DNA from 3 places in the Undibacterium sp. FW305-107 genome. Region 2 is predicted to be linked to each of the others. Evidence: predicted binding sites of a transcription regulator. Region 2 holds the regulator's gene; each other region holds the start of a gene.
The links. Region 2 encodes sigma-54, which starts transcription at its own class of promoters, with help from an activator protein. Its sites were predicted from a motif close to TGGCANGNAANCTGCTTT; they were not measured.

Region 1 (3,264 bases), on a different contig from region 2:
TGCCAGCAGCGGGTGCTGTCGGAGTGGGAATAACTGTAATGCCTTGCAAATCGACTTTCTTGCAACCTTTGACGGCACCAGTGTTCTTGTATTCTTTTTTGCCATTATCGTCGACGCACAGATACACCTCAGCCTGTGCATGCGCATAGGCTTGCACGCCAATAAAGAGAAGTAATCCTGACAAGAGTCGGTTCATAAATAAGCAATATTCATTGATAGACTGTAAGTGTATGTCATGCAGCCGTGCAACACAATTACGAACAAATTAGCATTTGTAACAAAAAAAGCGGGGTTGCCCCCGCTTTTTCGTGTTTTACCCTGATTACAGAGAGTAATTACAGAGAATAATACATGTCGAATTCAACTGGATGAGTTGTCATGCGGAAGCGTTGTACTTCTTGCATTTTCAAATCAATGTAGGCATCGATCATGCTGTCGCTGAATACACCGCCACGTGTCAGGAACTCGCGGTCTTTGTTCAGCGCGTCCAGTGCTTCTTCCAAAGAAGCGCACACTGTAGGGATCAATGCATCTTCTTCTGGTGGCAAATGGTACAGATCTTTGCTGGCAGCTTCACCAGGATGGATCTTGTTCTGTACGCCGTCCAGACCCGCCATCATCAGTGCAGAAAAGCACAGGTATGGGTTAGCCAGTGGATCAGGGAAACGTGTTTCAATACGGCGGCCTTTTGGATTGGCAACGTAAGGAATACGGATGGAAGCAGAACGGTTACGTGCAGAGTAAGCCAGTTTTACTGGAGCTTCATAGCCTGGAACCAGACGCTTGTATGAGTTGGTACCTGGGTTAGTAATCGCATTCAATGCTTTAGCATGCTTGATGATACCGCCGATGTAGTACAGGGCGAAATCAGACAAACCAGCATAGCCGTCGCCAGCAAACAGGTTTTTGCCATCTTTCCAGATGGATTGATGCACGTGCATGCCAGAACCGTTGTCGCCAACGATAGGTTTAGGCATGAAAGTCGCTGTCTTGCCATAAGTATGGGCAACATTCCAGACTACGTATTTCAGGTTTTGTGTCCAGTCAGCGCGTTCGACCAGAGTAGAGAACTTGGTGCCGATCTCATTTTGACCAGCGCCAGCCACTTCATGGTGATGCACTTCAACCGGGATACCCAGGGATTCCAGGATCAGGCACATTTCAGAACGCATGTCCTGGAAGCTGTCGACCGGAGGAACCGGGAAGTAACCGCCTTTAACCGTTGGACGGTGACCGGTATTGCCACCTTCCAGTTTTTCGCCTGTAGTCCAGGAAGCTTCGTCAGAATCAATCTTGACGAAGCAGCCAGACATATCCACTTTCCAGCGCACGCTGTCAAAAATGAAAAATTCTGGTTCTGGGCCAAAGTAAGCTGTATCACCAATGCCTGAGGATTTCAAATAAGCTTCAGCACGTTTCGCGATGGAACGTGGGTCACGGTCGTAACCTTTGCCATCAGATGGCTCGATCACGTCACATTGCATGAACAATGTGGTTTCTTCAAAAAATGGATCAATGTTGGCAGTAGATGGATCAGGCATCAACAACATGTCGGATGCTTCAATGCCTTTCCAGCCAGCGATGGACGAGCCGTCGAATGCGTGGCCAGATTCGAATTTATCGATGTCGAACTGGGAAATTGGAACAGTTACGTGCTGTTCTTTGCCTCGGGTATCAGCAAAGCGAAAATCAACGAATTTGACTTCGTTATCTTTCGCCATTTTCAAGACTTCTGCGGCTGTCATTGCCATGTGAAACTCCTCTGAGAGCTAAAAATAAATTCGGAAATTGCTGAGTGTTGCACCTGCCAGTTTTGTGCAATATTGACCAACAAACAAACCTTGCATTATTGATCTTATTAATGACCTTATTAACATCGACATTAAGCTGGCGGCTCAACTCACCGGGGATAATAGCAGAAACCATGCCATCGTCCAGATCAGTCACATATAAATTCGAATTTTGTTAAATGCTTGTTTTTGTGGCGTTTTCTCTGCCAAAAACACAGTACCTTGGCATTATATAAACTCCATGCGCGCACCAAAATAACGCAAAACAATTTTAAATTACTATTTTGGTGCGTTTTTTAATTTTCAGAATCAATTTGCATTATTTTGGTGCGCGCAAAGTGTCGATTGCATCGCGCCTATTGAGTACATGCAATTGAAGCAATTAAGCTAAATACTCAATTGGCAATATTGACCAAAATCAACATCCTTTGGTATTTCTCTATATGCGATTCACTCTCATTTAGACTGTGATGGTATTTCAGGTGGCGATGCCCCCGCCTGCATCTTAAACAGTTATGGACCAGTGCACGGGCGTTCGCTCCCATACCCAAATCTCATTATGTCGCCTCACCCTTATCTGCGCAAACCCATGCTGTTTGCCCTGCTCACCTTCGCGCTGACAATATTGGCAAGCGCCGCCATCATCGTCAAACTGGACGAAGGTGCAAAGCAGGAAGAACGCCAACTGGCTTACGATCTGGCACGCTCACAAGCGGTCAACCTGCAAAACAATATGTATAGCGCGCTATCAGCAAGCTATGCACTGGCTGCCATGGTTGCTGACAGCAATGGCCGGGTACGGCACTTTGGACGTTTTGCAGACAATATTCTGCAGTATCATCCGCAAATTGCCGCTTTGTATCTTGCTCCAGACGGCATCACCAGTGAAGTCGCACCAATAGAATGGCGCAATGACGGTCTGGGAATAGACCTGCTGGCCGATCCCATACGCAAAGCTGAGGCGCAACTCGCCAAGGACAGCCACCATCTGACACTTGCGGGGCCACTCCCCCTTACAAATGGCAGCACTGGCATCATAGCCCGTCTGCCCGTCTATCTTGAAGACCCCATAGACGCAAACAAACCATCTCAATTCTGGGGCTTGATCTCTGCTGCCATTGATCTGAAAACCCTGCTTGCCGACACCGGGTTGTCAAAACTAAACGAACGGGGTTATGACTATGAATTGTCGCGCGTTCATCCGGGTACACGGCTCAGGCAAGTTATAGAAAAGTCAGATGGATTTACAACAACAAATTACCTCCACTATGCAATCAAATTGCCAAATGCAGAATGGACACTAGAGCTATCACCAAAAAACTCTGTCATCCAGAACAAACCACTACTGCTTTACAACAGTGTAGGGCTTTTGTTCAGTTTCATGCTGGCCTGCCTGGTAAAACTCTTGCTTGATGCACGTGAGCAAAGAAAGAACCTGAAAAAAATCGTCAGCAAAAGAACTGCAGAATTGGCG
Region 2 (3,264 bases):
CAAGACCAGTGTGCGCAGATTGTCCAAGGGTGTCTCTTTGGTACGTGGCACACTCAACGTCAAGGCAGAAAATGCCGTGGTTACTGAAGCGCCTAATGGTGACCAGTTCGTCGTCCTCACCGGTGGCAGCAACCGCAAGGTCACCTTCCGCCAGAAACGTGATGGCGGCCCGGACCTGTGGGTGGATGGTGAGGCTGACCGCGCTGAATACAATCAGAGTACAGAAATCGTCAAGTTCATTTCCAAGGCCAAGGTGCGCTACCTGGAAGGTAAACGGGTCACCCAGGAACAGGAAGGCGAATACCTGTCTTACGACAGCAAAAATGACTTTTTCATCGGCACCAATTCGACCAGTGGCCAGCATGTGGATGGCTCTGGCAGCCTGAAAATCATCTTGCAACCAAAACCAGAAAAACAGGCTAATTAAGATGACAGCACAGTCCAGCAGCACCTTGCTCGTCAAGGGCCTGCAAAAGCGCTATGGCGCGCGCCAGGTGGTGCGCGATGTTTCCCTGCTATTGAAAAGTGGCGAGGTAGTGGGTTTGCTGGGGCCGAATGGCGCAGGCAAGACCACCTCGTTTTACATGATCGTGGGCCTGGTGCCTTCCGACGCCGGGGATATCACGATTGATGACGTGAATATCTCGCAACTGCCTATCCATGAGCGTGCAGTACTGGGTCTGTCTTACCTGCCCCAGGAAGCTTCGGTATTCCGTAAACTGACGGTGGAAGACAATATCCGCGCCGTACTCGAATTGCAAAAAGACAGTGAAGGCAAATATCTCGGTGCCAAGAAAATTGAGCAAAGGCTCAATGCCCTGCTGGCAGATTTGCAGATAGAAAAGATACGTGAAAGCCAAGCACTATCACTCTCAGGTGGTGAACGCCGTCGTGTCGAAATTGCCCGCGCGCTGGCGACCAACCCACGCTTTGTCTTGCTGGATGAACCCTTTGCCGGCGTTGACCCGATTGCCGTCATCGAAATTCAACGCATTGTGCGCTTCCTCAAGGAACGCGGCATCGGTGTGCTGATCACCGACCATAATGTGCGCGAGACCCTGGGCATCTGCGATCACGCCTATATCATCAACCAGGGTGCGGTACTTGCCAGTGGCAAGCCTGACGACATCATACAAAATGAATCTGTACGTCGCGTTTATCTCGGAGAACACTTCCGGATGTGACGGGAATCATCATGAAACAAAGCCTGCAACTACGTACCTCACAACATCTGGCCCTGACGCCGCAATTGCAGCAATCAATACGATTATTGCAGTTATCGACTTTGGAATTGCATCAGGAGCTGGAGACGCTGCTGACCGATAACCCCATGCTGGAACGCGTCGATGATCCGCTCGATCACGCCGTGCGCCTGCTGGCAGACGGTGCCATCAATACCAGCAGCACCTCTGCCGATGCTGGCATGGAAGCACCCGCAGCAAGAGACGACAGCGACAAGTCTGCAGAACCTGCGGCGGCTGATGCTGAAACCGTCATCAGCAATGACAGCACCACCTCCAGTGAAGAAGACTGGGGTTTTGATGACGTGCAGCATGGCAGCAAGTCTGGCGATGATGAAGATGGCCGCCCACAACTGGGCGCAGCCCATGTCACCCTGCGTGAACACCTGCTGGAACAGATGCGCCTGAACCTGCGCGAGCCGCGTGACCGAGCCCTGGTCGAGCTGATGATAGATGCGCTTGACAGCAACGGTTACCTGACTGAAACCTTGGATGAAATACATGCCAGTTTGCCACTGGAATTGTTCGTAGAACCAGAAGAACTGGCTTTTGCCCTGAACATGCTGCAGAGCTTTGACCCTGCCGGTGTTGGTGCGCGCAGCCCTTCAGAATGCCTGGCACTGCAAATCAGGCGCTTGCCCAAGATTGCTTTTGTCACGCGCAGGCTGGCGTTGCAAATTGTTGAAACGCAACTGAGTTTATTTGCGCAAAGAGATTTCACAAAACTCAAGAAAATACTCGACTGTGATGACGAAGATTTGCGCGATGCACAAACGGTCATCCGTATGTGCAAACCCAGACCCGGCATCGCTTTTGCTGCCGATGAATCTGACTATGTTGTACCAGACGTCATCGTCAGAAAATCCGGTAACGGCTGGCAAGTCATGCTGAATCAGGATGTCATGCCCAGGCTGCGGGTAAGCAGTATGTATGCCAACATCATGAAGCAAAATCGCGGCGAGGCAGGCATGGGTGCGCAACTACAGGAAGCACGCTGGCTCATCAAGAATATGCGGCAACGCTTCGAGACCATATTGCGCGTTGCACAAGCGATAGTCGAAAGGCAACGCAATTTTTTCACGCACGGTGCTGTTGCCATGCGCCCCCTTGTTTTGCGCGAAATTGCTGATACACTAGGATTACACGAGAGCACTATCTCACGTGTAACAACCCAAAAATACATGTTGACCCCACATGGCATGTTTGAGTTGAAGTACTTTTTCGGCAGCCATGTCGCGACGGAAACAGGGGGTGAAGCATCTTCCACCGCGATACGTGCACTCATCAAGCAGCTGATAGGAGCAGAAGACCAGAAAAGCCCACTCTCTGATAGCAAAATTGCAGACATGCTGGGTGAACAGGGCATGGTAATTGCCCGACGGACAGTTGCCAAATACCGTGAAGCCCTCAAAATCCCCCCAGTGAGTTTGCGTAAATCTTTGTAAGCAGTCCTTGTAATCACGGTTTGAATTGCTATATATGATTTAGCTCAAGGCAAATAAATGCCAGGAGCTTATCGTTACAGCAAGTAACATCACTATAGGAGCACAGTATGAATCTCACCATCAGTGGACACCACGTCGAAGTAACTCCTGCAATTCGTGAATATGTACATACCAAACTAGAACGTATCAGGCGGCATTTCGACCAGGTCATTGATATCGCCGTCATCCTGACGGTGGACAAGCTCCGGGAAAAGGAAAAACGACACAAAGCCGACATTAATTTGCATATCAGCGGTAAAGATATCCACGTTGAAAGTCTGGCGCATGATCTGTATGCGGCCATTGATGCACTGGTAGACAAACTGGATCGCCAGGTCATCAAGCATAAAGATAAAATGCAAGACCATCAGCACGACGCCATCAAGCACATACCTGATCCGGCATCGGCTTCATAAGACCCCAGTCCTTACCCGAACAGGGTTGTGGACATCCAAAACAAGGACGCTAGAAAGCGTCCTTTTTGTTGGGCGAATGGTTTTGATGTTGATAATTTACATCATCATTCGCTGAATTACTCT
Region 3 (3,264 bases), 130 kb from region 2:
GTTCTCGGCCTCTTCCAGTTTGCCTTGTCCGGCGAACAAACCGGCCAGATTGGTATAGGTTTCTGTTACGTCACTGCCTATCTGCAAGGCTTTGTCATAGCATGCCTCTGCATCAGAGAAACGATTGATCATGCTATAGGTGTTGCCAAGATTGTTGTACAACAAGACAGAATGCGCATCATTGGCGATGCCTTGCTGATAGATGGCAATGGCTTCCAGATACTGCTTGCGCTCGTGCAAAATGATACCCAGATTGCAATACGCTCCAGGCAATTGCGGCTGCGTGGCAATGGCTTGACGATAGCTTGCTTCAGCTTCACCCAGCCGGTTTTGTAGCTTATAAGCATCCCCCAGACTGATCATTGCGTCAGCAAAATCCGGACGTAAGTTCAGGGCTTGACGAAAATGGGTAATTGCCAGATCAGTTTGCAAAAGATGACGAGCCACCAGTCCAAGATTATGGTGCGTTTCTGCATGTTGAGGGTGGATGCGCAGGGCCTGCTGGTATTGCTCCTTTGCCTGGGCGAATTGCCCTTTTGCCTGATAAATCACGCCCAGATTACAATACGCAGCGAAATGCTGTGGGTTGGCTGCAATGGTGAGCTGATATTGCTCTATTGCCTCCTCCCACAAATCATGTTGTTGCAGCAATGTCCCCAGATTGAAATGCGCATGACTGAAACCCGGCTTGAGCTCAAGCACTTTTTGATAAGCAGAACGTGCCTCGTCAGGCTTGCCCAATGAGGTCAGCGTAACGGCTAGATTGAAATAGGCAAGATGGTTTGCTGGCTGCAACTTTATTACATGTTCATAGCATACCAGCGCCCCGTCAAACTGCCCGATTACATCTAGCGTCAGGCCAAGATTGAGCTCTGCCTCAGGGAAATCTGTTTGTATCTGCAAGGCGCGTCGATAGTGAATTTCAGCTTTGCCATAGTCTTGCTGATCATAGAAAACATCACCCAGCTTGTTATTCAAGTTTGCATCATCTGGCTGTTCTTCCAGGACCTGCTGGTAATAGCGAGCGGCATCACTAAGCTTTCCATCACGGTAGCTACGCTCAGCCAAATCAGAAAGACTGGGAACTGCGTCCTCATGCACATCACTGGCGTTGGCAAGCTTTCCAGAGGCATCTTTCGCAGGAGCCGTATTACTCGTTGATGAAAATTGCTTCTTTAACCAATTCAGCATTACTTACCCTTAACATTGTTTTTCCTTGGGTGCAACAAGGTGAAGAATTGTAAATCCTATCTGCAAAAAAGCGTCAAAAAGTTGCGCCTGCCCTTCACTACTCCTAGCATAGCAATAATAAAACTCGTGTGGTTTGGCACAGAATTTGCTGAATACCCTTAACCACACTGTTCCTGGTTGTAAAGGAGAGAAAAATGCAACACAATTTTGTCAAACTGCAGCGCGGCTTCACGCTCATAGAGTTAATGATCGTCGTTGCTATCATAGGTATTCTGGCTGCGATTGCCATACCTCAATATTCAGACTATGTATCACGCACAAGAGCTGCAGGTGCCATATCAGAACTCAATAGTCTGAAAAAAGAAATGTCCATTTGCTTCCAGAATGAGAGTGCCTGGACCAATTGCACAGCCATGGGTAGTAATTCCATCCCGACCGTAGTTACATCCAAGTTTTTGCCTGGTGCACCTCCCGCTATTTCGGCTACTGGCGTGATTACTCAGGCTGCGACAGGTGCGACAACCAGCGCAGGCGTACCTTTGAGTGTTATTTTGACACCGTCAACATTGCCGAATCAAGCTAATCTGATCTGGGCCAATACAGGTACCATTTGCGATCCTGTCCGTGGCATGAAGCCTGGTCAAGGTGCTTGCTGATTATTGTCATTAGAACTCATTTCATAAATAGGGTGAGATGCGTTTGCCTCATAACATGTGCTGGCAAAGGTAAAGCAGGGGTTTCGTGCGGCATGCTGCACGCCTGCGTACGATGTGCGCTTGCAAGCGCACATGCGCCCTGCAAGGGGACGAGGCAGTCAATAGCGGTGCTATTGATCACGAGTCGAATTATCAAAACCTGCAGACCAGTACGCGTTATGAGGCAAACCCTTAGTGAACTGACGATTTGGGCGCATTGCAGCGCGTAGTGTGTCACCCCCTCCCTCGCCAAGGCACCAGCCTTAGCTTCACAGGGTACACACCTCATGCCTTGCACTGCATCCCAAATCGTCTTGTTCGCACTCATCCTATTTATGAAATGAGTTCTACTATTCGGCATACTGGCTCAACACATTGAGTGTGATGGGTTGAAAAGTCACTTACCTTACTTGTCAGCAGTCAGTCACGCCTACCAAAACTAAAAAAGACAAATACTGACCTTGAGAAATAGACTCTCAAATCTCTTGAGTAATTGCAAACCATGCTTGCATGTATATGATTAGCTCTGTTTTTTAATTCAGAAATTTGCCAGTATCAGGCCAATTCTTCAGTAATTAGTTCATGCATGGTCACTGCCGAGACTACCTGAAATTAAAAAAACAAATTGAACTCCAAAGGTTAATGAATAGCTTTTGGAGTTTTTTCATTTACGAACACTGAGGTAGTTCAAGGCAGCTGTCAAACAAGAATAATTGTGTGATAAGCAGCTCATGGATTTTCCTGGCACAAGACCATTTAAGGCTATTTTGCTGAACGACTACACCAAAAACTTCATCGCGATACTAAAACCAGAATTTTCCTGCCTCAATCAATACGGATGTGTCGAAAACCTCGAGCCAAATTCTTCGCTGTATCCATAAACGCATATAGCAAACGGTTCAGCACAGAACTCTTGCGTTCACTCTTATCCGTGAAATGAGAGACTGATCAGCATCCGCCCTGGCCTGCTTTCAAGCCACGGACGGGATCACAGATAGTGCCAGAAGCAGTCCACAACATATTCGCCTGACCAGACAAAGTCGACGGCGTCAGTGTTACAGACAAAGCGGTGCCTGCACTGGTTGTCGCACCCGTAGTCGCTTGAGTAATAGCGCCCGTACCCGCGATAGCCGGAGCTGCCCCTGTCAGAAATTTGGATGTAACAACAGTGGGTATTCCATTGCTCCCCATGCTTGTACAACCTGTCCACGTCCCGTCAGTTTGAAAACAGAGTGACATTGCTGTCTTCAAGCTATGCAATTCGGCAATCGCGCCTGCTGCCCTGGTACGGGATGTATAGTCGCTGTACTGAGGCAAGGCAATCGAGGCCAGAATACCAATAATAGCCACAACGATCATCAACTCGATGAGGGTGAAT

Region 1: a site for sigma-54 is predicted at 1,913-1,930, ahead of glnA (type I glutamate--ammonia ligase). Genes of this name have one in related genera too.
Region 3: a site for sigma-54 is predicted at 1,326-1,343, ahead of AC3WQT_RS17670 (pilin). Genes of this name have one in related genera too.

The regions. Positions count from the first base shown of each region.
Region 1 is NZ_JBYTAV010000022.1:30,449-33,712, reverse strand. It holds gene AC3WQT_RS28665 (DUF4124 domain-containing protein) at 1-184, opposite strand, end outside; gene glnA (type I glutamate--ammonia ligase) at 336-1,751, opposite strand; gene AC3WQT_RS28655 (EAL domain-containing protein) at 2,350-3,264, shown strand, end outside.
Region 2 is NZ_JBYTAV010000007.1:220,227-223,490, reverse strand. It holds gene lptA (lipopolysaccharide transport periplasmic protein LptA) at 1-427, shown strand, start outside; gene lptB (LPS export ABC transporter ATP-binding protein) at 429-1,184, shown strand; gene AC3WQT_RS17065 (RNA polymerase factor sigma-54) at 1,196-2,686, shown strand; gene hpf (ribosome hibernation-promoting factor, HPF/YfiA family) at 2,794-3,141, shown strand.
Region 3 is NZ_JBYTAV010000007.1:354,535-357,798, reverse strand. It holds gene AC3WQT_RS17675 (tetratricopeptide repeat protein) at 1-1,191, opposite strand, end outside; gene AC3WQT_RS17670 (pilin) at 1,386-1,847, shown strand; gene AC3WQT_RS17665 (pilin) at 2,835-3,264, opposite strand, start outside.